One region of the Paraburkholderia sp. EG286B genome, then DNA from elsewhere that is predicted to be linked to it. Evidence: predicted binding sites of a transcription regulator. Region 1 holds the regulator's gene; the other holds the start of a gene.

What was found. The regulator FliA, encoded in region 1, starts transcription of late flagellar genes. The targets are predictions, from matches to a motif close to CTAAAGTTTNNNNNNNNNNNGCCGNTA.
Region 2: fliD (flagellar filament capping protein FliD) is a predicted target of FliA. The motif match lies at 3,488-3,514, and genes of this name have one in related genera.

Annotation. Positions count from the first base shown of each region.
Region 1 is NZ_JBFRCF010000008.1:293,124-308,521, reverse strand. It holds gene flgJ (flagellar assembly peptidoglycan hydrolase FlgJ) at 1-691, opposite strand, end outside; gene AB4Y42_RS19840 (flagellar basal body P-ring protein FlgI) at 702-1,901, opposite strand; gene AB4Y42_RS19835 (flagellar basal body L-ring protein FlgH) at 1,895-2,608, opposite strand; gene flgG (flagellar basal-body rod protein FlgG) at 2,641-3,429, opposite strand; gene flgF (flagellar basal-body rod protein FlgF) at 3,501-4,259, opposite strand; gene flgE (flagellar hook protein FlgE) at 4,287-5,531, opposite strand; gene AB4Y42_RS19815 (flagellar hook assembly protein FlgD) at 5,558-6,205, opposite strand; gene flgC (flagellar basal body rod protein FlgC) at 6,408-6,833, opposite strand; gene AB4Y42_RS19805 (flagellar basal body protein) at 6,927-7,442, opposite strand; gene flgA (flagellar basal body P-ring formation chaperone FlgA) at 7,689-8,996, shown strand; gene flgM (flagellar biosynthesis anti-sigma factor FlgM) at 9,177-9,521, shown strand; gene AB4Y42_RS19790 (flagella synthesis protein FlgN) at 9,571-10,014, shown strand; gene AB4Y42_RS19785 (RNA polymerase sigma factor FliA) at 10,183-10,914, opposite strand; partial or broken gene AB4Y42_RS19780 (MinD/ParA family protein) at 11,271-12,053, opposite strand; gene flhF (flagellar biosynthesis protein FlhF) at 12,046-14,136, opposite strand; gene flhA (flagellar biosynthesis protein FlhA) at 14,433-15,398, opposite strand, start outside.
Region 2 is NZ_JBFRCF010000010.1:278,532-293,929, forward strand. It holds gene AB4Y42_RS23225 (hypothetical protein) at 317-715, shown strand; gene AB4Y42_RS23230 (hypothetical protein) at 775-1,389, shown strand; gene AB4Y42_RS23235 (DUF2964 family protein) at 1,413-1,658, opposite strand; gene fliD (flagellar filament capping protein FliD) at 1,979-3,421, opposite strand; gene AB4Y42_RS23245 (YigZ family protein) at 3,579-4,172, opposite strand; gene AB4Y42_RS23250 (hypothetical protein) at 4,976-5,293, opposite strand; gene AB4Y42_RS23255 (acyl-CoA synthetase) at 5,605-7,275, opposite strand; gene AB4Y42_RS23260 (Crp/Fnr family transcriptional regulator) at 7,449-8,201, shown strand; gene AB4Y42_RS23265 (DUF4148 domain-containing protein) at 8,320-8,676, shown strand; gene AB4Y42_RS23270 (peptidoglycan D,D-transpeptidase FtsI family protein) at 8,685-10,469, opposite strand; gene AB4Y42_RS23275 (methyl-accepting chemotaxis protein) at 10,691-12,238, opposite strand; gene aepX (phosphoenolpyruvate mutase) at 12,657-14,348, shown strand; gene aepY (phosphonopyruvate decarboxylase) at 14,345-15,398, shown strand, end outside.

The DNA.
Region 1 (15,398 bases):
CCGAACCGTCGGCGTTCTTGATCTCGCGCTTGCCCCAGCCCGATTCGAGCGCGGCCTGGCCGAGAATGAAGCGCGCCGGAATGCCCGTGGTCGAGCTGGCCTGCTGCGCGGCATTGGCGAGCTTGTCGACGAAGGCGTCCACCGAGGCGTCGCCGTTGCCCTTGATCGGCGGCGTGAGCGCGCTGTTGCCGCTGTAGCCCGAGCCGTTGGCGAGCGCGCCATTGGCGGCAGCGTTGCCGTAGGCGCGGCCTAGCGCATTGAGCATGGCGAGGTTGCCCTCGCTCGCGTCCTTGCCCGAAAGCCCCGAGATCGCGCCCGCCACGCCGCCGCCCGCACCGCCGGCGCCATCGGCACCGGCCGCGCCGCCCATGCTGCGCATGAGCTGCTTGAGCATCGCGTTCGCCACGCCGATGCCCTTGTTCGACATCTGCTGGGCGAGCTGCTGGTCCATCATCGAGGTGAACTGCGCGCCGTCGTGCGAGTCGAGCGGGCCGTCGTCGGGCGTCGCGTCGCGCATGCTCTTGAGCATCATCTGCGTGAAGACCGCGTCGAACTGCTTCGCGGCCATCTTCACGCCCTGCTGGGGCGAGGCGTTCGCCGCGGCGCGCATCGAGTCGAAGCCCTGCACGTCGAGCGCGAAGCGGTTGGTGAGGTCGAGGCTGCCGCCGCCGATGTTCTTCGTATTATCCAAGTTACACCCCTTAGATGATCTCGAGGTCGGCGCGCAGTGCACCCGCCGCCTTCATCGCCTGCAGGATCGACATCAGATCCGCCGGCGTGGCGCCCAGCGCGTTGAGCGCTTTCACGACTTCGGCGAGATTGGCGCCCGCCGTGACGAGCTTGAGCGATCCGTTGTCCTGCTTCAGCTGGATCTGCGACTGCCGCGTCGCCACCGTCTGGCCATTGGAGAACGCACCGGGCTGGCTCACCGCCGTCTGCGTGTTCACGACGACCGAGAGATTGCCGTGCGCGACCGCGCAGCTCTCCAGCGTCACCATCTGGTTCATGACGATCGAGCCGGTGCGCGCGTTCAGGATCACCTTCGCGGCCGGCGTGGCCGGATTCACGTTGAGGTCCTGGATCTGCGCGATGAAGCCCACCTGCGACCCCGGATCGGCCGGCCCGTGCACCTGGATCGTGCGGCCGTCGAGCGGCGAGGCCGTGCCCGGGCCGAACATGTTGTTGACGGCCGAGACGATGCGCTGCGTCGTGTCGTAGTCCATGTCGTTGACGGTCAGCGTGAGCAGACCGCCTTGCTGCGAAACCGGCGAAATCACCGCGCGCTCGACGATCGCACCTCCGGCAATGCGCCCCGCGGCGAGCTGGTTCACCTGCACCTTGCTGCCGTTGGCCGATGCGCCCGCGCCGCCCACGGCCACGTTGCCCTGCGCGAGCGCGTAGACCTGGCCGTCGGCGCCCTTGAGCGGCGTGAGCAGCAGCGTACCGCCGCGAATGCTCTTCGCGTTGGCGAGCGACGACACCGTGATGTCGATTTGCTCGCCCGGCCGCGCGAACGGCGGCAGCACGGCCGTCACCATCACGGCGGCGACGTTCTTCAGCTGCATGTTGTTGAGCGTCGACGACGAACCCGACGAGCTCGACGTGTTGTTGATCGAGATGCCGAGGTTCGCGAGCATGTTCGCGAGCGTCTGCGTGGTGAACGGCGCCTGGGTCGTCTGGTCGCCGGTGCCGTCGAGACCCACCACGAGGCCGTAGCCGATCAGCGGGTTGTCGCGCACGCCCTGGAAGGTCGCGAGGTCTTTCACGCGCTCGGCGCGCGCCGGCGTCGCGTAGGCGACGAGTGCGCCGCAGGCCAGCACGAAGCCCAACGCCACGCCCAGGGCGGCGAGCACGTCCTTCACGCGCGAGCGGCGCGAATGATGGAAGCGGATCTTCACCATGGCGCGATGTTCAGGAAAAAGCGTTGCAGCCAGCCCATCGTCTCGGCCTCGTCGATCACGCCTTTCGCGGAGTATTCGATCTTCGCGTCGGCGACGTCGGTCGAGAGCACGGAGTTGTCTCCGGCAACAGTGTTCGGATTGACGACGCCGGAGAAGCGCACGTATTCATTGCCCTGGTTGATGAGCATCTGCTTCTCGCCGGACACGACGAGATTGCCGTTGGGCAGCACGTTCGTCACGGTCACGGTGATGACGCCCGTGAACGTGTTCGAGGCGTTCGCGCCGCCCGTGGCGTCGAACTGGTTCGCGCCCGTCGTATTCAGGTTCGCGCGGTTGAAGAAGCCCGGCAGGAAGTTCGCCGTGCCCGAGAAGCTCGCGCTGGTGCCGCGCTTGGTGGCCGCGCCCGACGACTTGGTCGCGTTGATGTTTTCGGAGATGACGATCGTGAGGATGTCGCCGGTATTGCGCGGACGCTGGTCCTCGAACAGCGGCCGTCCCGCGTAGCCGGGGTTGTAGATCGCGCCCGGCGAGGTGTTCGCGGGCGGCGGGGGCGGCACGGCCGTCATGGGCTGCTGCGTGATCGGCTGCCGGTTGGGTAGGTAGGCGCAGCCCGCCAGCATCGCGAGCGCCACAGCCGCCACGAGCGCCCGGGCGGTGCCCGGATGCCGCGCGCGGATGCGAGGATGGTTTCGAACGGACTGCGACATATTCTTCACCGACTTGATTAACCAGGGAGACCTCAGACCTGCATCTGGCTGAGGGTTTGCAGCATCTGGTCAGAAGTGGTGACCGCCTTGCTGTTGATTTCGTAGGCGCGCTGCGTCTCGATCATGTTCACGAGTTCCTGCACGACGTTCACGTTCGACGATTCCACGTAGCCCTGGTTGAGCGTGCCCGAACCGTTCTGGCCCGGCGTGGAAACGGTGGGCGCGCCCGACGATGCCGTTTCCGACAACAGGTTCTGCCCGTTCGACTGCAGCCCGGCCGGGTTGATGAACATGGCGAGCTGCAGCGTGCCGATGGTCGTGTTGTTGCTCGAGCCCGGCGTCGTGACCGTCACTACACCGTCGCTGCCGATGGTGAGCGAGGTGGCGTTGGCGGGCACCGTGATCGCCGGCATCACCTGGTAGCCGCTCGCCGTCACGAGCTGGCCTTGCGCGTTGGTCTGGAACGAGCCGTCGCGCGTGTAGGCCGTCGTGCCGTCGGGCATCTGCACCTGGAGGAAGCCGGCGCCGTTGATCGCCACGTCCTTCGAGTTGCCGGTCTGCTGCAGGTTGCCCTGCGTATAGAGACGCTCGGTCGCCACCTGCTGCACGCCCGTGCCCACCTGGCTGCCCGAAGGCAGTTCGGTTTGCTGGGTCGAGTTCGCACCCGGCTGGCGCAGCGTCTGGTACATGAGGTCCTCGAACACGGCGCGCGAGCCCTTGAAGCCATTGGTGCTCACGTTCGCGAGGTTGTTCGAGATCACGTCCATCTGCGCCTGCTGGGCGTTCATGCCGGTGGCGGCGATGTAGAGCGATCGGTTCACGGTGTCTTTCTCCCGGTCCGGCCTCGCGCGCGTCGTGCGGCGCGAAGCGGCCTTCATTAACTTGAAATGGCTTAGCTGAAGTTGAGCAGCTGGTTCGCGCTCTGCTCGTTCTGGTCCGCGTTCTGCAGCAGCTTGGTCTGCATCTGGAACTGGCGCGCGTTGGTGATCATCGAGACCATCGCCGCCACCGGGTTCACGTTGCTGCCCTCGAGCGACTCGGTCGCGACCTGCACGGTCTGGTCCGCGTCGGCGGGGTTGCCGTCCGACGTGTGGAACAGGCCGTCGTCGCCGCGCGTGAGCGCACCGGCCGGCGGGTTGACGAACTTGATCTGGTCGATCATGGCGATCGCGTTGGCGGGGCTGCCCGGCGCGATGGCCGAAACCGTGCCGTCCTTGCCGATCGTGACCGCCGAGCCCGGCGGCACCGCGATCGGGCCGCCGCCGCCGATCACCTGCAGGTTGTTGGCCGTGACGAGCTGGCCGTTTTCATCGACGTGCAGGTTGCCCGCACGCGTATAGGCCTCGTTGCCGTCGGCCGTCTGCACGGCCATGAAACCCTGGCCCTGGATCGCGATATCGAGCGGGTTGCCGGTATGCGAGATCGCACCGGGCGTCATGTCCGAGCCAGGCGTCGCCGAGAGCACGTAGGTGCGCGTCGTCTGGTCGTTCACCGTCGAGCCGTCGCCGAACGACATCGGCACGGCGCGAAAGTTGGCGAGCTGCGCGCGAAAGCCCGTGGTCGAGACGTTCGCGAGGTTGTTCGCGACGACGGCCTGCTGCTCGAGCGCCTGGCTCGCGCCCGTCATCGCGGTATAGATCAGTCGGTCCATGATGTGCCCGGTACGTGGTTAGACGCGTTACATCTGCAGCAGCGTCTGGTCGACGGTCTGCTGCGTCTTGATGGTCTGCGCGTTCGCCTGGTAGTTGCGCTGGGCCGTGATCAGGTCGACGAGCTGGTTCGTCAGGTCGACGTTCGACGCTTCGAGCGCGCCGCCCGTGAGCGTGCCGTGGTTCGTGCTGCCCGGCGTGGAGACCTGCGCGACGCCCGATGCCGCCGTTTGCTGGAACTGGTTGCCGCCCAGGTTCAGGAGGCCATTCGGGTTGTTGAAGTTGGCGAGCACGATCTGGCCGAGCGACATGGTCTGGCCGTTCGAGTAGTTGCCGGTGATGGTGCCGTCCGCGCCGATCGAGAAGTTCGACAGCGTGCCGCTCGCGTAGCCGTCCTGGGCGAGGTTGTTCACGCCGTTGGCCGAGCCGTACTGGGTCGTACCCGCGAGGTCGAGCGTCAGCGACTGGGGCTTCGTCGAGCCGTCCGTCGGGTTGATGCTGAACGTAAGCGACGTGGTGCCGTTGCTCGTCACGCCGTTGGCCGTATCCGGGGTAATGCTCTGCAGCGCGCCGGACGAGCTGAACTGCGCCGTGCCGAGCTTCGACACCGAGCCGGCCTGACCGGCATACACGTCCCACTGGCCGCTCGTCGCGTCCTTCACGAAATACATGTTGACCGTCTGGGTACCGCCGAGCGTGTCGTAGGCCGTGACCGACGTCGAATACGTGTAGCTCGTCGAGTCGGTTTCGCTGAAGGTCGTGGTGGTCGGCGTCGTGGCCTGTGCGTTCAGGTTCAGCTGCGCCGTGATGTTCTTGGTCGCAACGGGTGCGATGTTGGTGGTCGGCACCTGGAGCGGCACGGTCTGCGCGGTGTTGATCACACCGGTCGAACTGGCGGCGTAGCCCATCAGATCGTTGCCCGAGGCATCGGTGATGTAGCCGTTCTTGTCGAGCTGGAACACGCCGTTACGCGAGTACGTGATCGTGCCGTTGTTCGACATCTGGTAGAAGCCGTTGCCGTTGATGGCGACGTTCAGCGCCTGGCCCGTCGTGCTGATCGTGCCTTGCGCGAAGTCCTGCTGCACGGTCTGCAGCGAGGCGCCGAGGCCGATCTGGTTGCCCACCGACGTCGCGATGGTGTTCGCGTAGACGTCGGCGAACTGCGCCGTGCTCTGCTTGAAGCCAACGGTGTTCGCGTTGGCGATGTTGTTGCCGATCACGTCGAGATCGTTCGACGACGCGGCGAGGCCGCTCAATCCTTGCTGGTAGCCCATGGTTGTCTACTCCGCGTTTATCGTGTTCAGAGAATGGCGCCGACGCTCGTAAGCGCGACGGTCTTGCCGTTGGCGAGCGACAGGCTCGGGGTGCCGTCCGACTTCTGGACCACGCCCTGCACCTGGCTCGCGACGAGCGCGGTTGCCGTGGCGGACTGGCCGTTGGTCGTCGCGCTCGCGGTGATCGTGTAGGTGCCGTCGGCGACCGTGTTGCCCGAGCTGTCCTTGCCGTTCCAGGTGACCGGCACGGTGCCGGCCGACTGCGCGCCGAGGTCGAGCGTGTTGACGACCTGGCCCGACGAGTTGGTGATCGTGAGCTTCACGTCCGAGACCGCCGAAGGCAGCGTCACGCCGAGCTGCGGCGCGCTGCCGCTCGACACGGCGGCGCTGCTGCCCGGGGCGAGCACGGTCGAGCCGATCAGCAGCGCGGCCTGCGCGTTCTGGCCTGCCGAAAGCTGGGTGGAGAGCGACGACAGCGACGTGTTGAGCTGCTGGATGCCCGACACCGTGTTGATCTGGGCGAGCTGCGAGGTCATCTGCGAGCTGTCCATCGGATTGGTCGGGTCCTGGTTCTGCAGCTGGGCGACGAGCATCTTCAGGAAGGTGGACTGCAGGTCGCTCGCGCTCGTGCCGCTCGACGACGCCGACGACGAACTCGAGCTCGTGCCGTTCATGGTGTCGAGCAGTTGCTGCGACACGGTGGCGGTGCTGCCGCCGATGGTTGTGTTGCTGGAACTCAACGCGTTCTCCCTCGATTGCGCTTCGTGCTTTGGCGTGTGGTGGTGGCAGGCGCTGCTTCATTTCGCGCCCGCTGGTCTCTGTATGTACTGCAGTGTCCGTACTGACTGCGGCTTGCCGTGCTTCAGGTTTCCCGCTTTACGTTCCGATCGTGAGCGTCTTGAGCATCAGCGTCTTGGCCGTGTTCAGCGTCTCGACGTTGGCCTGGTACGAGCGCGACGCCGAGATCATGTTCACCATCTCCTGCACCGGATCGACGTTCGGCATCGTCACGTAGCCGTCCGCGTTGGCGGAGGGATTGTCGGGGTCGTAGGTCTCTTTCATCGGCGTGGGGTCGTCCACCACGCCGGTCACCCTGACGCCGCCCACCTGCTGGCCCGAGGCCGTGCGCGCGCCGCCGAGCGGGTTCACCGCGAACACGACCTGCTTCGCCTTGTACGGCTGGCCGTCGGGGCCGGTCGTGCTGTCGGCGTTGGCGAGATTGGACGCCGTCACGTTCAGACGCTGCGATTCCGCCGTCATGGCGGAGCCCGCAACGCTGAAGATGTTCATCAGGGATGGCATGGTTTCGTTGACCTCACATCAGGTGCGCGTCACGCGCGCGTTGGTCGTTCATGGCTTCGTTAATGCGTTTTCCGGCTGCGCTGCCTGCGGCGATCAGCTCGAACCCGAGGTGATCGCGGAGAGCATCGTCTTGATCTGCTGCGAGACCACCGTCATGCCCGACTCGAAGTGCAGCGCGTTGTCGGCGAACTGCACGCGTTCGGTGTCGAGATCGACCGTGTTGCCGTCGAGCGCGGGCTGCACCGGCGTGCGGTACATGAGCTGGCTCTTGTAGGTGTCGGCCGGGCCGCCCGTCGGGATCAGCTTTGCGTCGCCGGCCATGTGGCCCGACTCCGTGGATGCCATCTGCATGCCACTCGTCACGCCCGCGGGCTGCGCCATGGCAAGCGGCTGGACGTTGCCGCCCGAGGTGGCCGTCATGCCCACCTTGCCGCCGGCGCCCTGCTGGCGCAGCGCGCCAGCCAGCGACGCCGCGAAGTCCACGTCGCGCGCCTGGTAGCCCGGCGTGTCGGCGTTCGCGATGTTCGAAGAGATCAATGCCTGCCGCGTGGCGCGCACATCGAGCGCTTCGCGCCCGAAGGCGAATTCGGCATCGAGTTTGTCCAGCATCGGGCGTTCTCCGTGAAACGAAAAAGGATTCGGCTTGAGCGCGGCGGGCTCGCCATCGGCGAGAAAACCGGCGCAAACGTTAGGCGCGTGGTCCGAAGGCCTTTGCGCATGGAGTGGAATATTAGGCGGGGGTGGCAAGAACCAATCGGACGAATAGCCGGTAAAGCGCCCCTCTATTCGACGCTAGCGCGCGGGGGCCGCCGCCTAGAATGCGAGGCGTGTCAATGCATTCGATGGAGAACGACAATGCCGCAGACTGCCACCTTGCGTAGGCCGCACGCCGGCCTGGAGCGGCGTGTGCGCGCGCTGTCGTGGCGCGCGTCCTGGACGTGTGCGCTTGCCTGCGCCTTTGGCGGAGGGCTCTTTGGCGGCACGCTCGCGCATGCACAAACGCCGGCGCAACCGGACGCCGCCGGCGGCCAGATCTTCATTGCGGGCCCCGGCGACCGCGCGGGCGCCGACGCCGCGCAGATGAACGCGCTGCTCACCAGCACGGCGAAGAAGCCCGCCGCGGCTGCGGCCAGCAGTGCTCCCGCCACCGAGGCCGCGCCGCTGCGCGCGGCCAGCTATGCCGATCTGAATTCGCACGGCGTGCCCGAGGATGCGCGCGCGGGTGTCGAGTCGAACGGCATGATCACGATTCCGGGTCCCGGCGAGCGCGCGCCCCAGGGCGACGCGCCGCGCATCGTCACGGTTCCCGCGCCGGGTGCGAGCGCCCAGCCCATGCGCGTGCCGGCGGCCAATGCGAACAACGCGGGCGCGCTGCAGCGCGTGAACCTGTCTACCGCCGCGAACCGCGTCGCCCCGGTGGTCGTGGACGCGGGCGCAGCGGCGCTCGCGGGCGCGAAGCCGGTTGCCAGCGCAAGCACCAGCGCGCCGCCGAACCCCAATACCAGCGCCGTCGCCACGAACGTGCAGGCCACGCCGCCCGGCCAGCAGGACGGAGAATCAATCCGCGCCGCCGCGCTCGCCTTCCTGCAGCAGCAGTCGGCAGGCTTGCCGGGCCACGTGGGCATCACGGTCGCGCCGGTGTTTCCGCGCGGCCTCGCGGCCTGCACGTCACTCGAGCCGTTCATGCCGCCGGGCGCGCGCACCTACGGACACACGACCGTGGGCGTGCGCTGCATCGGCGCGAAGCCGTGGACGCTCTATGTGAGCGCGCGCATTGCCGTGGACGTGACCTACTACGTGGCCTCGCGCCAGATCGGCGCGGGCGAGGCGCTTTCGGCCGCCGATTTCATGCCGCGCGCGGGCGACCTCGCGAACCTGCCGCAGACCATCATCACCGATCCGAACCAGGCGACGGGCGCCGTCGCGCTCGCGCGCATTTCCGCGGGACTGCCGCTGCGCACCGACATGCTGCGCAGCGCCGCCTCGGTCGTCATCGGCCAGACGGTCAAGGTGATCGCCGTGGGCAGCAACTTCACGATCTCCGCCGAGGGCAGCGCGCTCAACAACGCCGAGCCCGGCCAGCAGGTGCGCGTGCGCACGAGCGGCGGCCAGATCATCTCGGGCGTGGTCAAGGACGCGGGTACCGTGCAGGTGCAGATCTAGGGCCGGTAAGCGCTGGTAAGGGCCGGATCAGGGTGTGCAGAGCCTCGTCCAACGGCCCGATCCGGCCGTTTCCGGCTTGGTGCGCCAGCACACGTAACAGCATGTAACGGTGGGATTTTCGGCTAAAGTTCGGCCCGACCTGTGCCGTTATCAAGGTCAAATCGATCAGGAATGCCCATCGTGAAAGTTGACTCCTCCACCCGCAATGATCCGCGCACGCTGCAGGATGGCCTCGCGCGCTCGCAAGCCGATTCGACCGGCGTAAGCACCGACACCGCGGCCACCTCCGGCGCGGCAGGCAGCACGACCGCCGCCGCCCAAGGCGGCGCGAACGTGAGCCTCTCGTCGCTCTCGTCGACGATGCGCTCGCTCGCGGCGAGCGGTTCCGCCGACATCGACACGGCGCACGTGCAGTCGATCAAGGACGCGATCCGCAACGGCACGTTGCAGATCGACTCCGGCAAGATCGCCGACGGCGTGATCCAGACCGCGCGCGACCTCATGAAGCCGACGTCGGGCAACTGACGCCCGATGCGCGAGCGCCGCGCAAACCTCGCTTTTTTGGTGCCTTGCAATGAAAGATGCCCTGTTGGCCACACTGATCGACGAACACGCCACGGTCGAGGCGTTCGCGTCGCTGCTCGCCTATGAAGAAAAGGCGCTCGTGTCGGCCGACGGCATGGAGGCGCTGCCGCAGATCGTCGAGCAGAAGACGACGCTCACGCAGCGTCTCGCGGGCCTCGAAAAAGCGCGCGACGCGCAACTGGCCGGCCTCGGCCTGCCGGGCGGCCGCAAGGGCATCGAAATGGCCTGCGACGGCGACGCGCGTCTGGCAAGCCAGTGGGCGCTGCTCAAGGGCTCGACCGAGCGCGCCCGCCGCAAGAATCTCACCATCGGCATGATGATCCGCACGCGCATGGAACATAACCGCCGCGCGCTGTCGATCCTGCGCGGCGAAACGGGCAACGGCTCGATGCTGTACGGTCCCGATGGGCGGCTGCCGGCGTTCGGGCTGTAAGCGCGCACGCACGTCGTTCGCCCAAAGACAAAAGCCGAAGCAGTGATGCTTCGGCTTTTTTGTTTTGCGCGAGTCCCGTCCATCAACAAAAAAGCCGGAGCGCTCTCGCACTCCGGCTCTTTCACCGCACCCGGTCCGCGCTGGCAGCCGCGCGGAGCGTCTACCGCCTCAATTCTCCTGGCCGGCCCACGACATCTCGCGCAGCCGCGTGCGCAGGCGCGCCACCGCCTGGCTGTGCAGCTGGCACACGCGCGACTCGCTCACCTCCATCACCGCGCCGATTTCGCGCAGGTTCATGCCGCGCTCGTAATAGAGCGACATGAGCAGCTTCTCGCGCTCGGGCAGCCGGTCGATCGCCTCGACGAGCGCGCCGCGCAGGCTGTCGTCGAGCAGCGCCGAGAGCGGGTCCGAATGATCGACGCAGTAGCGGTCGAGGAACGGTTCGTCCTCGGCGGAACGGTCGAAGTCTTCGTAGTAGATGAGCTGGCTGCCGTGCAGTTCCTGCAGCATGCTCTGATACTCGTCGAGCGGCATGCTCAGATGCTCGGCGATCTCCGTCTCGCTGGCCGAGCGCCCGAGCCGCTGCTCCACCTTGTGCACCGCGCTTTCCACTTCACGCGAGGTGCGGCGCAGGCTGCGCGGCAGCCAGTCGTTGCTGCGCAGCTCGTCGAGCATCGCGCCGCGAATGCGCTGGCTCGCATAGGTCTCGAACTGCGCGCCCTGATCTTCCTTGTAGCGGTTGGCCGCGTCGAGCAGGCCGATCATGCCGGCCTGGATCAGGTCGTCGAGGTCCACGCTCGCCGGCATCTTGGCGACGAGCTGCAAGCCGAGCCGCCTCACGAGCGGCGCGTACTTCGCGAGCACGTCGGCCTGCGAAATCTTTCCTTGAGCGTTATACATCGTGCTCTCCACTTCTCATCTCCCTGATTGGCGTCGTCGTGCGCACGTCAGACGTGCTGCGGCGACGTCCGCTGCGCGGGCGTCTCGGTCCGCCAGCCCGCATGGGACGACGCGGACGCGGATGTTGCGTTGGGTGCGGGATGCACACCCGTCACGGCCGCAACGAACAAATCGGCGTTCGCGGCGAGCGTGCTGTGTGCGGCGTCTGTTGCATGGGTAGCGTGTGGCTGGACGCCGGCTTGCGGCGCGCCATCCAGATCGTCGGCGGGTGCGTCGCCCGCCGCTTCATGTTCTTCGTGCGCCGCGCCGAACAACGCGTTGGCGCGCGCCGTGGCCGGCGAGCACGCCGAGACCGCGGGTCGCATCGGCCAGTGCGGCAGTTCGGCGGCCACGTGGCGGAAATCGCGCGCGGCGGCCGTCGACGGAAACGCATCGACGATGCAGCGCGCGAGCCTGAGCGCCTGCGCCATGTGCTGATCGGCGGCGACACTGCCGGCGCTGTCGAGCGACACGCTCAGGTAGCGGCTCGCCACCCCCGCGAGGTTCTCGATCGCGGCCTGCGCGTCGCTGGCGTTCGCCACATGATTCGCGAGCACGCGAAACTGCGCGATCGCATGCGCGAAGTGCAGCCGTTTCATGCACGCGTAGGCGTCCGTGATCGACTGCGCACCGATGCGCATCACGATCAGCACGTCGTGCGCGTGCATGGCGAGCGGCGAAAGCGCGCCGTCGGCGTCGAGCTGCGCGTCGATCAGGACGATGTCCGCGGGACCCGAAATGACCTTCTGCAGCTGGGCGGCCGTGTACTGCGCACGGTTGTCGCGCGAGGCGGCCAGCACGCCGAAGCCGAGCGCATGACGGCCCACAGCTTCGTCGAGCGTACGCTCGCCGCGCATGACGGCGGCGAAGTTGCCTGCGCCCCGCACACCGCCCACCAGCGCACAGACCGAGCGGGGTCCCAGACACTCGTCGATCACGAGCACGTCCTTGCCCTGCGCGGTGAGCGCCGCCGCGAGATTGACCACCGTGGTCGTGCGCCCGGGCGAACCTGCACCGCCCGTCACCGCGACCACGCGCGAGCCTTCGCGCGCGAGCAGCCGCCGCAGCCCTTCTGCCTGATCGATTACGAACTTATCCAAACCTGACCTCGGGAGCCTGCGAATTCGAACGCGTCGAGAGTGCCGACAGCAGCGCCGGGATATCGTCTTCGTGCGGCACGAACGGCGAACTCTCTCGCGGAATGCAGAAGGCACTGCGGATCAGGAAGCGACGCGTCGCCACATAAAGGTTCTCGGGGACCTTCTGGCCCGTCGAGACGTAATGCACCGGCAGCTTGTAGCGCAGCACGGTGTCGAGTGCGCTGCCGAGGTTGGTCGCCTCGTCGAGCTTGGTGAGGATGCAGCCCGTGAGCGGTGCGTCTTCGCTCTGGTAGGCCTGCACGACTTCGTTGAGCGTGTCGCCGTGGTTGGTCGCCGAGAGCAGCAGCAGGCGCTGCACCGGGCGGCCCGCGCCGCACAGCATGGCGATCTGGTCGGCCACGGCGCGGTCGCGCTGACTCATGCCGATCGTGTCGATCAGCACGATGTGCTTGTTCTTGAGTTCGGTGAGCGCGAGCTGGAGGTCCGCGCCGTCGCGCACCGCGTGCACCGAAACGCCAAGGATCTTGCCGAAGATGCGCAGTTGCTCGTGGCCGCCGATCCGGTAGCTGTCGGTGGTGAGCAGCGCCACCTTGCTCGCGCCGAAGCGCATCACGCAGCGCGCGGCGAGCTTCGCCGTGGTCGTGGTCTTGCCCACGCCCGTCGGGCCCATCAGCGCGAACACGCCGCCGCGCTCCATCAGCGCTTCTTCGTCTTCGAGCACGGGCAGGTTCGATTCGAGCACCGACTGGAGCCACTCCATGCCGGCCTCTTCGGTCTGCACGTCGGGCAGGCGATCGATCATCATCTTCACGAGCTGGGCCGAGAAGCCCGCGGCGAACAGCTGCTTGGTGAGCGCGCCCTGCACCGGGCTGCGGCGCTGGCGCTCGCCCCACAGGAGGCCCGCGAACTGCTCTTCCATCATGCCGCGCATGGAGGCGAGCTCGTTCATCACGGTTTCGTTGACGACCTGCTCGATGCGCGCGCGGATCGCTTCGCTCACGGTTTGCGCCGCATCGGCGCCCTGCGCATTGCGAGTGCCGGGCGCGGGGCCGGCGGCCTCCGGACCGTGGCCGAGGCGCTGCGCGGCGCGGCGCGCGGCGACATGAGCGGCCTCGAGCGCCCAGTCGGGCGTGCTGGCGTCGACGTCGGGCGGCAACACCGGGTCGGCGACGCTGCCGAGGCCGCGCGCGGCGGCGGCGGCGGGCGTCATGCCCGGCACGCGCGGCGCGTTCTGCTGGTTCGCGATGCGGCGGGCGTGGTCGATCAGCCAGGGGTTCGATTCGGCCATCGTGCGCGGCGTGTCGCCCGCCGACGCGGCGGCGGCCTGTTCGAGCCGCGCTGCGGCTTCGCGTGCGGCGGCCTGAGCGTTGGCGTTGGCGGCCGGCGCCGTGGACGCAAACGATGGCGCAAAGGCCGGCGAGGCGAGCGACTCGGTCGCAGCCTGCAGCGCCATTTGCAGCGGCGAATGCGCATGAGGAACGGCTTGTTGCGATTGTGCCGCCTGCTTCGCGGCTTGCAGCGTCGGCGGCATCGCCGATTGCGCGGCCTGCTGTCCCGCCGCGGCACGCGACGATGGCGACGAAGCCGAAAGCGGCGCGATCGCGGCCGACGCTTCCTTGCCTAGCGAGACGGCGGTGTCGGCGGCGTGGTCGCCATCGGCATCGGCATCGGCGCTTGCGCCGCCGTTTTCGACGCCCACTTCCGGGCTCGCGCCGAACACCGAGGAGAACACGTCCGGCATGCCGCTCGCGTAGGGGTTGGCACTGCCGACCGGGGCGGCGAGCGCCGCGGGAGCGGCGCCAGGCGCGCTGCGCGGCGCGCGCGACATCGGCGTCATGGCGGCCGAGGGCTGCGCGAACGGGGCGCCTTGACCACCCTGCGCCACGAGGCCACCCAGGCCTTGCGCGGCGGCTGCATCGGCCGGCGCGATCGCCGCGAGATCGCGGTCCGCGAGCGCGACGATTTCGACGCTGCCGTCGTCGAGCGTACGGTTCGACAGAACGACGGCGTCCGCACCCAGCGCTTCGCGTACGAGCCGTAACGCGTCGCGGCTGGTGCCACCGATGAATTTGCGAATGTTCAAGCTAAGCCCCTGATGAGGTGAGCGGCCAATGCCGCCGCCGGTCGTCTGTTGCTGGAATGGCGCTGGATTGCTGCCGGCCTGGCGTCTTACGCAAGGCCTTTTCCGATGTTGGAATTATTTCGAAGGTGAGCCCCCCATGATCGGTGGATCAGGGCGGAGAAATGCGGGCAATTCGCGGAATCGGTGACGGAGGTGCGCGCAGGCAAAAATTACGCGCAGAAAGGCTCGCCCACGGCTCGGCTAACGAAAAAGCCCACAAGAAGCGGGCTTTTTCTCATCCAGATGCGGCAGCGCGATCAATGCGCCCCGATCACGTTCACCACCTTCACGTTGCGCGTATCCGGCACCTCGGCGTACGACAGCACCTTGAGCTGCGGCAGGCTGCGGCGCAGGAAGCGCGACAGCATGGGCCGCAGCGCATGCTGCACGAGCATCACCGGCGCGAGGCCGAGCGCCTGCTGGCGCCCCATCGCCTGCTCGGTCTGCGCGAGCAGCGTATGCGCGAGACCCGGTTCGAGGCCGGGGTTCGGGCCGGAGGTGAGCGTCTGCGACAGCACGCGCTCGAGGTTCGCGTCGAGGCCCATCACCTGCATGTCGGCGTTGCCGGGGAACCATTGCTGCGTGATCGCGCGGCCGAGCGCGATGCGCACCGCCGCCGTCAGATCGTGGGCGTCGGTGATGCGCGGCGTGTGCTCCGCGAGCGATTCCATGATCGTGCGCATGTCGCGGATCGGCACGCCTTCTTCCAGCAGGTTCTGCAGCACCTTCTGCAGCGTCGTGACCGGCAGCACCTTCGGCACGAGGTCGTCCACGAGCGAAGGCGTGTCCTTCTGCACGCGCTCGAGCAGCGCCTGCACTTCGCGGCGCCCGAGCAGCTCGGCCGCGTGCATGACGACGAGGTGATTCAGGTGCGTCGCCACCACCGTGCTCGAATCGACCACCGTATAGCCGAACACCTGCGCCTGCTCGCGCACGTTCGAATCGATCCACACGGCGGGCAGGCCAAATGCCGGGTCCGTGGTCGGCGTGCCGGGCAGCACCGCGCTCACCTGGCCCGGGTTGATCGCGAGCCATTGGCCCGGGTAGGCCTCGCCGTTGCCCACCTCCACGCCCTTCAGCGCAATCCGGTAGGCGTTCGGGCGCAGCTCCAGGTTGTCGCGAATATGGATGACGGGCGGCAGGAAGCCGATTTCCTGCGCGAACTTCTTGCGGATGCTCTTGATGCGCTTGAGCAGCTCGCCGTCGGTGTTCTTGTCGACGAG
Region 2 (15,398 bases), on a different contig from region 1:
CCGGTCGCACCTTTAGATGTTTGTTAGCGTTTTCGATCTGTGCCGTAAAAGTTAGCCTGATCCGGCAGGGTGATGACGGCTATGGGGCAATTTCAGGGAGTGATTTGCTTTTTTTGTGCAGAATGTTTTCGCAAACATTTCGAATCGATTGCAATGCGGATTGGATTCGAATGAACGAATGCAGAATGCCGGATTCGCCGCGCAGCGTATCGTGTGGCGAAACGGGTCCCTGAATCCCGCGGGCCGCCAAATGCGTCCGTGCGCTTCGTCAAACGATGCGCGGCATGGGCGGCGGCCCGCTTTCTGGCCGCTGCGGATGAATCAAGAACTCGATGAAAAGGTAGGTCGTTTGCTGCGCCGCGCTGCGAGCCGGCGCTCGCTCGTGCCGTACGGCGCGTTTCATGCCCTGTTCGCGGGCGACGTGCCGTTGCGGGTGCGTTACGAAAAGCTCGAGGCGGCCGCGGCCGCGTTGTGCGAGCCACGCGAGGCCGACTATGCCTCGCTGCTCTCGACCGATTCGGGCCTGCCCGGCCCGGACTTCTATACACGCTTCAAGCGCTTGCATACCGAGCGCTACTACGAAACGCTCGGCGCGGACCGGCATCGCATGCTGCGGCTTGCCGAAAAGCGCCAGCTCGCCAACGAGGAACGCGAGCGTGTCTATGCCCATTACCTGCGCTGTGCGGCCGAAGAAGCCTGCATGACCAGCGCTTGATGCGTGCGGGCGGCGCCATGCCGCTCTCTTGCCATTCACGATCCACACAAGGAGGCTTCATGTCCACACGCTACCGTTCTTCGGCGCCGCTGCTCGGCGCCATACTCGTGCTTGCCCTCGGCGTGTCGCCGCAGGTGCCGCTGTTTGCGCAGACGGCGTCCGATGCCGCGCCTGAAAGTGCGCCCAACGCGACGCTACAGATCGGCGAGGTGCAGACCACGGCGACGGTCGTGAGCATCGACGCGGCCACCAATTCGGTCACGCTGCGCGGCGCCCGACGCAACCTGGTGACGGTCGCGGTCGATCCCGCGGTCGGCGACGTGAGCAAGCTCAAGCCCGGCGATCATGTGAACATCCTCTACAAGGAGGCGTTGCTGCTGCGCGCCGAAAAGGTGGCCACGCGGGGCATCCGCTCGCGCGTCGATACGGTCGCTACCACGCCCGCTTCCGGCGGCATGACGGCAACGGCGCGCAGCGTGCAGGTGATCGCGACGGTGGAGAAGATCGACCGCAAGAGCCGCAAGGTCGCGTTGCGCGGACCGAACCGCACGGTCGTGGTGGTGGCGCCGCCGGACGTGCCGCTCGAATCGATCAAGGTGGGCGACAGCATTCGCGCCGACTACGTGGGCGCGACGGCCGTGCATGTCACGCGCGACGGCCAGAACCTGCAGTGAAGCAGTAACGCTGGGCGGCGTGGCTAGTCGGCGCGATTGCGGTCGCGTACGAGGATCGACACGTAGATTGCCGTGCAGACGATGATGACGGCCACGCCGGCAATCACCTTCTGGTGGTCGAAGTTGATGAGGCCGACCACTGCGATGGCGATGCCGGCGGCAGAGCCGAGCGTGCCCATTGCGGCCACGAAAATGCGCACCTTGCTCCAGACGCGATGGCGCCGCTCGGGACCTGCGCCTTCCATAAACCGATGCAGTCGATCAAACATGGCGGCTCTTCCGGGTTGGGTAGAAGACGGTCATGCGGGCGCGAATGAATGCGCGGCCCGGACCAGATCAAGTATAGCCAGCCCATTATTACGCGTTCTTTCAATTGCCTGCGCCCCGGTGCGCCGGAATTCCCGAGCGTTTTTTGCGCGCGTTTAAGTTTGTCTTAATTTTGGCTCGCCATGATGGAGCGGTCGGGTCGATTCGATAGTTCGATTCGCGGTTGTTCTTCACGTCCCCTGTTGGCCGCCGATTCACTCGGCGGCCTTTTTTTCGTCTGCCGTCGACGTTTGCTAGCGTCGATCACCGCACATTCACGCCTTTATTTGTGATTCGTCGCGAGGGCGCCCGCGCTGTTTGCGCCGCCAAAGAGCTGTGTCAGATATTGCTGGTTGTTGTTCATGATCGACATGAGGTTATTGAGCGCGGTGAACTGGCGGTTGAATTGCGCAGTGAGCTGGGTTGCGCGCACATCGAGCATCGACGACTGCTTTTTGATGTCGTCGAGTTCCTTGTTGATGGCTGTGCTGCGCCGCTCGATGATGCCGCTCGACTGCACGTAGGGCGTAATGGCGCTGTTGAGCTTCGTGGTCATGCCGCCGCTGCCGAACAGCGCCGCAATCGCACTGTTGCCCGGTTGCAGCGCTTTCTTGAACGTCTCGTCGTCGATCTCGAGCTTGCCGCTCTTGTCGAGCTTGATGCCGATCTCGCCCAGCGAATGGGTCACGCCGTCGCTGCCCTTCACGCCCGCTGAAACGACCGCGGGCAGACTCGCCGCGAGCGTGCGCGCGATCGAGTCGCCGAGCAGCGCGCCCGCTTGCGCGCTCGTCGAACCGGTCGCGGCCGTGTAGGAGGTCAGCCCGCTCAGGGCATCCACGTAGCTGTTGTACGCCTTCACGAAGTCGCGGATGGATGTGCCCGTCGCTTCGGTGTCGGGCGCGATGGTGAGCGTTTGCTTCGTGCCCACCGAGGCGCTTGCGAGCTTGATCGTGATGTCGCTCACCACGCCCTCGAGCGTGTTGCTCGCGCTCGTGACGCGTGTGCCGTCGATGCGAAGCTCGGCGTCGCTGGCTGCCTCGACTTCGCGCATCTGCGAGGAAGCGAGGCGCGTGTCGACGCCCGCGCCCGCCTGCACGTCGATCGCGTTGGCCGCGCCGGTCTTGTTCGCGGTCAGCACGAGGTGCTGGCCGTCGGCGCCGTTGACGATCGACGCCGTGACGCCTGGGTTGTCCTTCGCCCGGTTGATCGCCGCGACGACGTCGCTGAGCTTGTTGCTGCCCGCAGCGATCGTCAGATGCATGGACTTGCCGCCCATCGAGATGTCGAGGCTGCCTTCCCCGAGCGTCTCGCCCGTGTCGAAGCTGTCCGAGGCGAGCTTATGCGCTGTCGCGAGGCGATCGACTTCGACCGTGAAGCTGCTCGCCACCGCGTTCTTGCCGGCCACCGCGCTCAAGCCCTTGTCCTTCTCACTCGTCGTGACGGTGAAGCGTTGCAGCGCGGCGCCATCCTTGAACGGCTCGAGTGCGGTCTGGAGCGAAGCGAGCGCCGACTTCAGCGTGCCGAGCGCCGAAAGTGTCGTGCTACTGGCGGTCTGCTTCGCGCTGAGGATGGCGCTCGGCCCCGCGATCTTGGCGTTGACGAGCGCCTTGACGAGCTGGTTGACGTCGAGCGTGGAGTTGGTCGCGCCGCTGATGATCGACTGGGCGGCGTCGCTCAGCGCGCTGTTGGCGCTGGCGGTCGTGGTGTTCGTGATCGTGCTTGCCATGAAAGAAGTCCGTTCGTTCTGGTGCGTCGAGTCGACGGAACGCGCAAATGCGCGGCCATGCTTTCATTACGGCAAGCTTTCATGAAACTTTATGAAAGAAATGAAAAGTTTTTGAAAAGTACAGGATCGGTACTGCGGCGGCAGCCAGCCGCCCGCTTCAAACGTGCTCGGGGAAGCCCGAGCGGCCTTGCGTGAGATCAGTCAGCGTGTGGCGCGCAGCGTCCAAGGCGGTAGCGGGCAACTGGATCGTGAGGCGGACCGTCATGGCGTACTGGCTCTCCACGAGCGTGAACTGCTGCTGGTCGATCCAGTGGCGCACGCGGGTTTCGTCGGGATAGCCGAGTTCGACCGTGAGGCGCGCCTGCGCGATGCGCTCGACGCGCTCGGCCCCATGCAGGGCGCTGGCAATGGCGTCGGTATAGGCGCGCACGAGGCCGCCCGCGCCGAGCTTCACGCCGCCGTAGTAGCGCACCACGGCGGCGAGCACGCCGTCCAGGTCGTGATGGCGAAGCACTTCGAGGATCGGGCGCCCGGCGGTGCCGGAGGGCTCGCCGTCGTCGGACATGCCGGACTGGCCGCCCGCTAGCAGCGCCCAGCAAACATGCGTGGCGGTGGGATGTTCGTCGCGCAGGCGGCGGATTTCAGCCATGGCCGCTTCGCGGTCGGCAACGGGAAGGGCGTGCGCGATGAAGCGGCTCTTGCGGATATCGAGTTCCGCCGTGACGGGATGGGCGAGCGTGAAAGTTGGCACAAGCGGGGTGGCACTGCAGGCGAAACCCCCATGTTAACCGATGCTCATGGGTCGGCTTTCGACGTCAGTCCCCATATCTTGCCAGTTTGCGTAATGGTTCTTTGCGTCAGATGCTAGTGACGCCCCGGCCTTGAGCCCGGATAATGCACGGCGTGACGGATCTAGCTCTGGCTGGAGCGAAGCCGAACTCCTCATTCGGTGATCCGTCATAGTTCTTCTCTCGCGGCGCCGCTGCACCGTTCCGGCAGACGCGATTCTCCAGAAGCACAGAAGCCAAAAAAATCCCCGGTCGGACGGTGTCACGACCGGGGGTCACAAGGCTCGCCTGTTCTCAAGAGGCAATCCCACCTTACGTCCGCAAAATTGCGTCCGCAATCGGAAAAAAAACCTGGTGCGCCTGGCACCCGAAGGGCGCTAGTGTTCTCATTCGCGCGCAAAAAAAATCCCGGCCATCTCTGGCCGGGCAATGAGAATACACCGTGCGCTCCGGGGAACGAAACGCCCATCAACGTTACCCGCGGGGCGTGCGGGCGGCAACACTTCCGCATTACCTGCAATTACTAACGTCTGCCTTTCCGGATGCGCCCGGCGTGCGGCGCGGCAGGCCGGATCCGCCGTGTGGCGGGCGTTGCGGTCAATTTGATTCGCATAGCGAACGATATTCGCGCGCCCGCACGCGCGCGGCGAAGTAAGGCGCTGAAATGCGCCGAGGCCGGTCTCCCCAGGGGGAAGACCGGCCTCGGTGTGCCGCTTGAGGGGCCTCCAGAGAAGGCGGCCCCTGGATCACGCGTGCGTCACGCGGATCAGTAACGCGGCGGGGGCGGCGGACGATGGTCGTCGTCGCGGTAGTGCGGGGGACCCGGATCGTGCGGGTGATGGTGCATCCACTCGTCGTGTTCCCAATAGCGGTGGCCGTCGTAATAACGGTTCTCGTGCCAACCGATCGAGACGTGCGCGTCCACCGGCATCATGTGCGGTTGACCGTATTGCGGCGCCGATTCGGCACGCAGCCCATACGGAGCCGATTGAGCGAAGGCGCTCGAGGCGCCCATCAATGCGCCGCCGGCGATCAGTGCTGCGGCGATGGCGCGGGCGGGGGTCTTCCAGCTCTTCGTGTTCATGAGTTACCTCCTCGTTGGTTGCGTCGTCAGTCACGCGGCATCGGGATGCCTTTGTGTCGCGACCACGGTTCAAAGCTTATCGGCCAGAAGCGGAGGAAAACGTGACCACTTGTAAGCTTTCGTTTCATACGATTCTTCATGCAAGAAAGGCCGCTTTGACAGTTGGCCCTTGATGCAGAAAGGATTAAGCGCCGTACCTGACAATCGGGAACAGGCCGTAGAGGGTCGGGTTGTCAACTGACGTTACATTCGGGCGGCGCGGGCCGCCCGAATGCGTCACGTGTACCGGCCAGCAGGCCCCGCTGTCGTTCTTACCGAGGTGTTTTCGGCGCGGGTGTTGCACCAGCCACATCGATCGCGCTTTGCGAACCTAGTTGCGCGCGCAACTCATATTTCTGGATCTTGCCCGTGGCCGTGCGCGGCAGTTCGCCGAAGCGCACGGCGCGCGGCACCTTGAAATGCGCGAGAAAGAGCCGGCAGTGCGCGATGATTTCCTCGGCCGTGGCGCTCGCGCCGGGCCGCAGTTCGACGAACGCGCAAGGCACTTCGCCCCACTTCGGGTCGGGCATCGCCACGACGGCGGCGAGCGCGACGGCCGGATGGCGATACAGCGTGTCCTCCACCTCGATGCTCGAAATGTTCTCGCCGCCCGAGATGATGATGTCCTTGCTGCGGTCGGTAATGCGCACGTAGCCGTCGGGCGTCATCACGCCGAGGTCGCCCGTGTGGAACCAGCCGCCGCGGAACGCCTCTTCGGTCGCGCGCTCGTTCTTCAAATAGCCCTTCATGCAGATGTTGCCGCGGAACATGATCTCGCCGAGCGTTTCGCCGTCGGCGGGCACGGGTTCCATCGTCTGCGCGTTGCGCACGCTCACGCCGCTTTGCAGGTGATAGCGCACGCCCTGGCGTGCGGCGAGGCGCGCCTGTTCCTCGTCGGGCAGCGTCTGCCAGCGCGCCTGCACCGCGCATACGGCAGCGGGGCCGTACACCTCGGTCAGACCATAGACATGCGTGAGTTCGATGCCGATCGCCTTCATCTTCGCGATCACGGCCGGCGCGGGCGGGGCGCCTGCCACCATCGTGCACACCGTGTGAGCGATGCCTTCGCGATACTCCGCGGGGGCGTCGGCGAGCGCGCCCTGCACGATGGGCGCGCCGCAATAGTGCGTGACGCGCTCGCTGCGAATGAGATCGAACACGAGCTTCGCGTCGAACTTGCGCAGGCACACGTTCACGCCCGCACGCGCGGCGACGGTCCACGCGAAGCACCAGCCGTTGCAGTGAAAGAGCGGCAGCGTCCAGAGGTACACGGCGTGCTTGGGCATGTCCCATTCGAGGATGTTGCTCACTGCGTTGAGGTACGCGCCGCGATGGTGATAGACCACGCCCTTGGGGTCGCCCGTCGTGCCCGAGGTGTAGTTCAGTGCAATGGCGTCCCATTCGTCGCGCGGCGGCTCCCAGGCGAACTCGGGATCGCCTTGTTCGAGGAACGCCTCGTAGTCGGTGGCGCGCGGGAAGTACTCGGGGTCGGCGGCCGCGATGTCGGCCACGCTGATGATCCTGAGGTTGGGGAATTCGAGCGCCGCGCGCTGCGCGAGCGCCGCGAATTCGGTATCGACGATCAACGCCTTCGCTTCGCCATGGCGCAGCATGAACAGCATGGTTGCGACATCGAGTCGCGTGTTGAGCGTGTTGAGCACCGCGCCGAGCATGGGTACGCCGAAGTGCGCTTCGACCATCGCGGGGATGTTGGGCAGCAGCACCGCCACCGTGTCGCCGCGGCCGATGCCCGCCTGCGCGAGCGCGCTCGCGAGCCGCCGCGTGCGCGCATAGGTTTCGCGCCAGTCGCGGCGGACCTCGCCGTGGACCACGGCCAGGCGGTCGCCATAGACTTCGGCGGCGCGGGCGATGAAATCGACCGGCGTGAGCGGCACATAATTGGCCTCGCGTTGCGCGAGCCCTTCTTCGTAGGGGTGCAACATGGCGGTGTCTCCGAACGGTTATGGGTTTGTCGATATGATTCGCGCTACCGTAGCAGGGCCGCGCATGCCAGTCTGTCGCCGGCGCGACAGAGCGGGCCGCGACGCACGGTGTGCCCGACAAGATCGACCCAAAGATTGACCTAACCCAGGAAAGCGCGATGTCGCAATCCATTATGCCCCCGGATGGGACACCGCCCGCCCGCGATTCATGGCGCGAAGGCGAGCGCATCGACGCCGCAAACGCCGCGCGCCTGGCGGCGCTATTCGAGCGGTGCGCTTGGTTCCGCGCGCTCGAGCCCGAGCATCGCGAGTGGGTGCTCGCGTCCTCGCATGCGCAGGGCTATGCCGCGGGCGCGATCGTCGCCGCACGCGAAGCGCCCTCGGACTGGTGGCTCGGCGTGAGTTCCGGCCTCGTGAAGCTGGCGATCTTCAATGCATCGGGGCGCGGCTGCACGTTTTCGGGCGTGCCGCACGGGGGCTGGTTCGGCGAGGGGAGCGTGATCAAGCGCGAGCCGCGCAAGTACGACGTGATCGCGCTGCAGCCGTCGCTCGTCATGGCCGTCGCCACCGAGACGTTCCACCGGCTCATGGACTGCAGCCTGCCGTTCAACCGCTTCGTGATTCATCAGCTCAACAACCGCATGGGCGAATTCATCGCGTTGATCCAGAACAGCCGCTTGCTCGACGTGGATGCACGCGTCGCGCAGTCGCTCGCGCAGATGTTCAATCCCTATCTTTATCCCGAGACGGGGCGTGCGCTCGACATCTCCCAGGAGGAGATCGGCATGCTGGCGGGCGCGTCGCGTCAACGGATCAACCAGGCGCTGCAGACGCTCGAGCGCGAGGGGCTCGTCGCGCTCTCGTACAACCGCGTGGACGTGCTCGATCTCGACGGGCTGCGCGCGTTTGGCCGCGACCAGATCTGAGGATCGCAGAACCCTTATCAATCTTGCGAGGTATAGAAGACTCTCTCCCCCGCGAGCCGGTTTTTAGGCGTGGCCGTGCTGCGTAGACTTTGCTCATCGAATACATAAGGAGAGCAAGGTGAAAAACGCAATGCTGCGCGCGGCGCTGGTTTCGATGATGGCGATCGTTCCGGCGGTGTCGTTTGCCCAATCCGCCGGCACGCACAACGGCCCGGTAACGCGTGCCCAGGTGCTTCAGGAATTGGTCGATCTGGAGTCGGTGGGGTACAACCCGGCTTCGTCGAACGACGCCACTTATCCGGAAGATGTGCAGCGCGCCATGGGCCGGCTTGCCGAAAAGCGCGCCAACGAAGCGCGCCTGGCGCAGGAGCAGGTCGCGCAATCGGGCTACGGCGCACCGCCCGCGCAGAACGGTGAAGCGGGTGCGCCCGCCGTGTCGGGCAGTGAGTCGCCGCCCGCTTATCGCCACCATTGATTGAGGCGCTAACCGCGCCCTGAGCCGCCCCGGGTGCCGCTGGCACCCCTGGCGCTCTCGGGGCCGGCGGCGACGTCGGGCGGCACGCCGAGCAACTGCAGCGTGCCGGCCGTCACACCCGAGAACACCGGCCCCGCGACCGTGCCGCCATAGAACGCCTTGCCCGCCGGATCGTCGATCATGACCGCGACGATCACGCGCGGCGCGCTCATCGGCGCCATGCCGACGAACAGCGCCCGATAGCGGTTCTTCGCGTAGCCCGCGCCGATTTGCTTGCGCGCGGTGCCGGTCTTGCCGCCCACCCGATAGCCTTCCACATTGGCGGCGCGCCCCGTGCCGCCGTCGCTCGTCGCCATTTCCAGCATCTTGCGCATCGCGGCGGCCGTGGCCGGCGTCGTGACCACGCGCGCCGCCGACGCGGAGGCACCGCCTGCGCCGCCCGGCGCTTCACGCAGCAGGGCGGCCGGATGCAGCGTGCCGTCGCCGGCGTAGGCCGTGTAGATCTGCGCCATCTGCAAAAGCGAGGTGGACAGGCCGTAGCCATAGGCCATCGTCGCCTGCTCGATGGGGCGCCAGCGCGCCCACGGCCGCACGCGGCCAGGCGCCGCGCCCGGGAACGTGACGCCGGGCCGCTGCCCGAGCCCGTACTCCTGATACTTGTCCCAGATCGTTTGCGCGGGCAGGTTCAGCGCGAGCTTGGCGAGCGCGATGTTGCTCGACTTCTGGATGGCCTCCGCCACGGTCATGCGGCCGTGATTCGAGGTGTCGTGAATCGTCGCGGGGCCGATGCGGTACGTGCCCGGCGCGGTGTCGATGAGGGTGTTCGCGTTGACCTTGTGCAGGTCCATCGCCAGCGAAACGACCACAGGCTTGATGGTCGAGCCGGGCTCGAACGTGTCGACCACGGCGCGGTTGCGCAACTGCTTGCCCGTGAGCCGCGCGCGGTCGTTCGGGTCGAACGACGGCCAGTTCGCGAGCGCGAGGATTTCGCCGTTCTGGGCGTCGAGCACGACGACGCTGCCCGCTTCCGCATGATTCTTCGCCACGGCGGCCTTGAGCTGCGTATACGCGAGCTGCTGCACGCGGCGGTCGATGGTGAGCTGGACGGTGTCGCCGTTGCGCGGCTGCACGCGCTCGCTCGGCTCCGAAACGACGCGCCCGAGCCGGTCGCGGATCACCTCGCGCTGGCCCGGCGTGCCGCGCAGGCGCGCGTTCGCGGCAAGCTCCACGCCTTCCTGGCCGGCGTCTTCGACGTCGGTGAAGCCCACCACGTGCGCAGCCGATTCGCCTTCGGGGTAATAGCGCTTCGAGTCGGCGATCAGGGTGATGCCGCCCGCGCCCATCTCGTCGATGTGCGCGGCGGTTTCGGCATCGACCTGGCGCTTGAGCAGCACGAAGGAGCGGTCGCCGGCAACGCGCCGCTCCAGTTCCGCGAGCGGCATGTCGAGCAGGCGCGCGAGCGGCGTGTGCGCGGCGGCGTCGAGGAGCCGCGGATTCACCCAGACCTCGAAGGTCGCGAGGCTCACGGCCAGCAGCGCGCCGTTGCGGTCGACGATGCGCCCGCGCATGGCGTCGAGCTCCAAGGTGCGCTGGTAGCGTTTTTGGCCCTGCTTCACGTAAAAGCCGTGATTGGCGACCTGAATCCAGAACGCGCGCCCGGCCAGCGCCGCAAAGGCCGCGAAGGTGATGAACACGATGAACTTCGAGCGCCACGCGGGCAGGCGCGGCGCAAGCATCGGGTGGCGGGTCGCGGCTGCGTGCGGGTCGCGCGGCGGTTTCCTGGAACGGATCATCGGCAAGGCGGGATGGCGGGGCAGAGTCACATTGTAAACAGGATGTAATTGAATTGAAATGTTGGGTGCGCACGGCCGCGAGGCAATAGGGCGCGCGGTGCACGCCGTCAGGCGGCGCGAGCCGTGCAGGGGAGCGGGGAGAGGCGCAAAGCGAACCGGGCCGCGAATGCGGCCCGGCGGGGAGACATGCAGACCGGCGGTGAGCCGGTATGGCGACAGCGTTACGCGTGCGCGGGCAAGCGGAAGCTCGCGATCGACTCGCGCAGCCCGCTCACCTGATCCTTGAGCGAATGGGCGGCGGCGGCGGCCTGTTCCACGAGCGCCGCGTTCTGCTGCGTCACCTGATCCATCTCGCCCACGGCGCGGTTGACCTGCTCGATGCCGGCGCTCTGCTCGCGCGACGCGTTGCTGATCTCCTCGAGGATCTCGTGCACGCGTCGCACCGACTGCACGATCTCGGTCATCGTCGAGCCCGCGTTGGTCACGAGATGCTGGCCTTCGGTCACGGTGCCGGTCGACTTTTCGATCAGCGCCTTGATCTCCTTGGCGGCGGTGGCGGAGCGCTGCGCGAGGCTGCGCACTTCGGCGGCCACCACCGCGAAGCCGCGGCCCTGTTCGCCCGCACGCGCCGCTTCGACGGCGGCGTTCAGGGCGAGGATGTTGGTCTGGAACGCAATGCCGTCGATTACACCGATGATGTCGCCGATCTGCTGCGAGCTCGTCGTGATGTCGCCCATGGTGCGCACCACGTCGTCGACTACGGCGCTGCCGCGCGTCGCGACGTCGGCGGCCTGGCTTGCGAGCGACGCCGCATGCTGGGCGCTATCCGCGTTCTGGCGCACGTTCGCCGTCATCTGATCCATGCTCGACGCCGTTTGCACGAGTGCCGCCGCCTGTTCCTCGGTGCGTTGCGAGAGATCCGTGTTGCCCGCCGCGATCTCGTTGGCGCCCACGTTGATGTTCTCCGCGCCGCTGCGCACGCGCGAGACGGTCTGCACGAGCGCTGTCTGCATCGTGGCGAGCGCGCGCATCAGGCTGGTCTCGTTCGTGCCCTGCACCTGCAGGCGCAAGGTGAGGTCGCCCTGGGCGATGCGATTGGCCGCGTCCACCGCGCCTTCCAGTTCGCCGCCGATGCTGCTGCGCACGCTGCGCACCACGAGCGCCATCACGGCCGTGGCGGCGCCGCCCAGCAGGAAGGTCACGCCGAGCCAGCGCAGCAGGCTGTCGTAGAACTCGGCGCGCACGTCGTCCATGTACATGCCCGTCACGATCACCCAGTCCCACGGCACGAAGCGGCGGCCGAAGCTCAGCTTGGGAACGGGTTCGCTGTGGCCGGGCTTGGCCCAGAGGTAGTCGAGGAAGCCGCCGTTCGGGCCGCTCGCGGCGTTCACGAGCCCGGTGAACACGTGGGTCCCCGCGGGGTCGGTGAAGTCGCTGAGGTTCTTGCCGTCGAGCTCGGGCTTGATCGGGTGCATCAGCATGACCGACTGCGAGTTGTTGATGCTCAGATAGCCGTCGGTGCTGTAGCGGATCGAGCCGATCACGGTGAGCGCCTGCTTCTGGGCGTCGGCTTCGGGCATGACGTTGCGTTGCGAGAGGCCGTAGTAGTAGTTGGCGATGCTCGTCGCTTCGTCGACGAGCGCCGTGAGCTGCGCGCGCCGCTCGCGGATCATCGCTTCGCGGCTTTGCCAGGCGCCAAAGGCGACGATCAACAGCAGGCCGATCCAGAGGATCGCGATCATCGAGCGGAGCTTTTTGTTGAGGGTCATGTTCTGCATGGTCGGTCGGGTAATTCACAGGGCTGGAGCGGTACGACTGGCGATGCGTTGCCGCCAGACTGTGTTTACGGCCCACGCAAACGCGCGCGAGACCCAGGGCGAACCCTGCTTAGGCAGATTTTTCTTCATACAAAACAAAGCCCTTGATCTAGCGCATATGACGCGCTGCTGAAACGCCCGCGAACGCGCCGACAAAAGCCACAAATTTCACAGTAACTCCATGATTTGCCACTGTTTGCAGGGATCGACTGCGGATAGGAATCATTTCCGATATAGTCGCGACTTTGCCCCCGGCCGGCCCGACTTCGAGGCCTGCGATCAAGCCGGGATGAAGGACCTTTCCCAACGATGCGACGCACACGGCGCGGCCCCCGCTGCCGCCCCCATGACGTCCACTGGAGCAACAAGAATGAACGCACGCGAACCCGCCCTGGTCCCCGCCGCTCTTGCCACATCGCGCAGCGCGCGGCTGCGCCAGATGCTGACCAGCAACGAACTCGAATTCCTGATGGAAGCGCACAACGGCCTTTCCGCACGCATTGCGCGCGAGGCGGGCTTCAAGGCGATCTGGGGCTCGGGCCTGTCGATCTCCGCGCAGTTCGGCGTGCGCGACAACAACGAGGCGAGCTGGACCCAGGTGGTCGACAACCTCGAGTTCATGGCCGACGCGAGCGACCTGCCCATCCTGCTCGACGGCGACACCGGCTACGGCAACTTCAACAACGTGCGCCGGCTCGTGCGCAAGCTGGAGCAGCGCGGCATTGCGGGCGTGTGCATCGAAGACAAGGTGTTCCCGAAGACCAACAGTTTCATCGGCGGCGAAGCGCAACCGCTTGCCGACATCGACGAGTTCTGCGGCAAGATCAAGGCCGGCAAGGACTCGCAGACCGACGAGCACTTCTCGATCGTCGCGCGCGTCGAGGCGCTGATCGCGGGCTGGGGCATGGACGAAGCGCTCAAGCGCGCCGAAGCGTATCGCCAGGCCGGCGCGGACGCGATCCTCATCCACAGCAAGCTTTCGAAAGCTGACGAGATCCTCACGTTCGCGCGCGAGTGGGCGGGCCGCGGCCCGCTTGTGATCGTGCCGACCAAGTACTACAGCACGCCGACCGAGGTGTTCCGCAAGGCGGGCATCAGCACGGTGATCTGGGCGAACCACCAGATCCGCGCGGCCGTTTCGGCCATGCAGGCCGTCACCAGGACGATTTACGAAACACAAACGCTCGTCGACGTCGAAGACCGTATTGCTACGGTCAACGAAATTTTCCGTCTGCAGGACGCCGACGAATACTCGGAAGCCGAAGACCGCTATCTTTCCGCTTCGTCGCGCGGCGCAGGCTCGGCGATCGTGCTGGCCGCGAGCCGCGGCTCGGGCCTCGATGCCTACACGGAAGACAAGCCCAAGGTCATGCTGCCGGTGGCGGGCAAGCCGCTCCTGCGCTGGCTTGTCGATGCGTTCAAGAAGCAGTCGGTCAACGACATCACCGTGGTGGGCGGCTACAAGGCCGAAGCCATCGACACGGCGGGCATCAAGCTCGTGCGCAACGAGCGTTTCGCGCAGACGAACGAACTCGCTTCGCTCGCGTGCGCGGTCGGCGCGCTCGATAACGACACGGTGATCTCGTACGGCGACCTGGTGTTCCGCAGCTATATCCTGCGCGATCTCGTGGAAAGCGAAGCGGACTTCAGCGTGGTGGTGGATTCGTCGCCCGAGCCGGAGAACAGCAGCACGCGCGACTTCGCATGGTGCTCGGCCGCCGACGAGCGCGATCTGTTCGGCAGCAAGGTGTTGCTCGAGCGTGTGGCGAGCGATCCGGCCGCGAACGGCGCGGCCCCGCACGGCCGCTGGATCGGCCTCGTGAACGTGCGCGGCGCGGGCCGCGCGAAGCTCGCGAAGAAGCTCGCGCAGCTGCAAACGCGCGCCGACTTCGACACGCTCGACATGCCGGCGCTGCTCAATGCGCTGATCGCAGACGGCGAGAAAATCGAAGTGCAATACGTGCACGGCCACTGGCGCGGCGTGAACGACCTCGAAGACTTCCGCCGCGCGGGAGACTTTGCCCACGCACAAACGCCGCTGGGCGCGGAGGGCCAGGCATGATCGAAGCCGCACAGTTCGTCGAAGCGGCGCGCTCGCGCGGCTTCGAGTGGTACGCCGGCGTGCCGTGCTCGTACCTCACGCCGTTCATCAACTACGTGCTGCAGGACGACTCGCTGCACTACGTGAGCGCGGCCAACGAAGGCGACGCGGTCGCGGTCATCGCGGGCGTGGCGCTCGCGGGCAAGCGCGGCATCACGATGATGCAGAACTCGGGCCTCGGCAACGCCGTGAGCCCGCTCACCTCGCTGACGTGGACGTTCCGCCTGCCGCAACTGCTGATCGTGACGTGGCGCGGCCAGCCGGGCGTGCCCGACGAGCCGCAGCACGCGCTGATGGGCCCGGTCACGCCGCAGATGCTGGAAACGATGGAGATTCCGTGGGAGACGTTCCCCACGGAAGCCGACCAGATTGCGGCGGCGCTCGATCGCGCCATCAGGCACATGGACGAAACGGGCCGCCCGTACGCGCTCGTCATGCAGAAGGGCAGCGTCGCGCCGTACGAACTCGAGGGCGGCGGCGCGATGCCGGCAAAGCACGCGCTGCCGGTCGCGCAGGCCAAGTGGACCGGACGGTCGCCTGAGCAACTGCCCACGCGCCAGCAGGCGCTCGAGCGCGTGATCGCCGCGACGCCTGCCGAGTCGACGGTGGTCGTCGCGTCGACGGGTTTCTGCGGCCGCGAACTCTACGCGCTCGACGACCGCTCGAACCAGCTCTACATGGTGGGTTCGATGGGCTGCGTCACGCCGTTCGCGCTCGGCCTCGCGCTCGCGCGGCCCGACCTGAACGTGGTCGCGCTCGACGGCGACGGCGCGGCGCTCATGCGCATGGGCGTGTTTGCCACGCTCGGCGCCTACGGCCCCGCGAACCTCACGCACGTGCTGCTCGACAACGGCGCACACGATTCGACGGGTGGCCAGGCGACCGTGTCGGGGCAGGTGTCGTTCGCCAACGTGGCCGCCGCGTGCGGTTACGCCGACGCCGCGGAAGGCGACGATGTCGCCGTGCTCGACAGCGTGCTCGCCGCCGCGCGCGAACGCGCGAAGGGCGCCT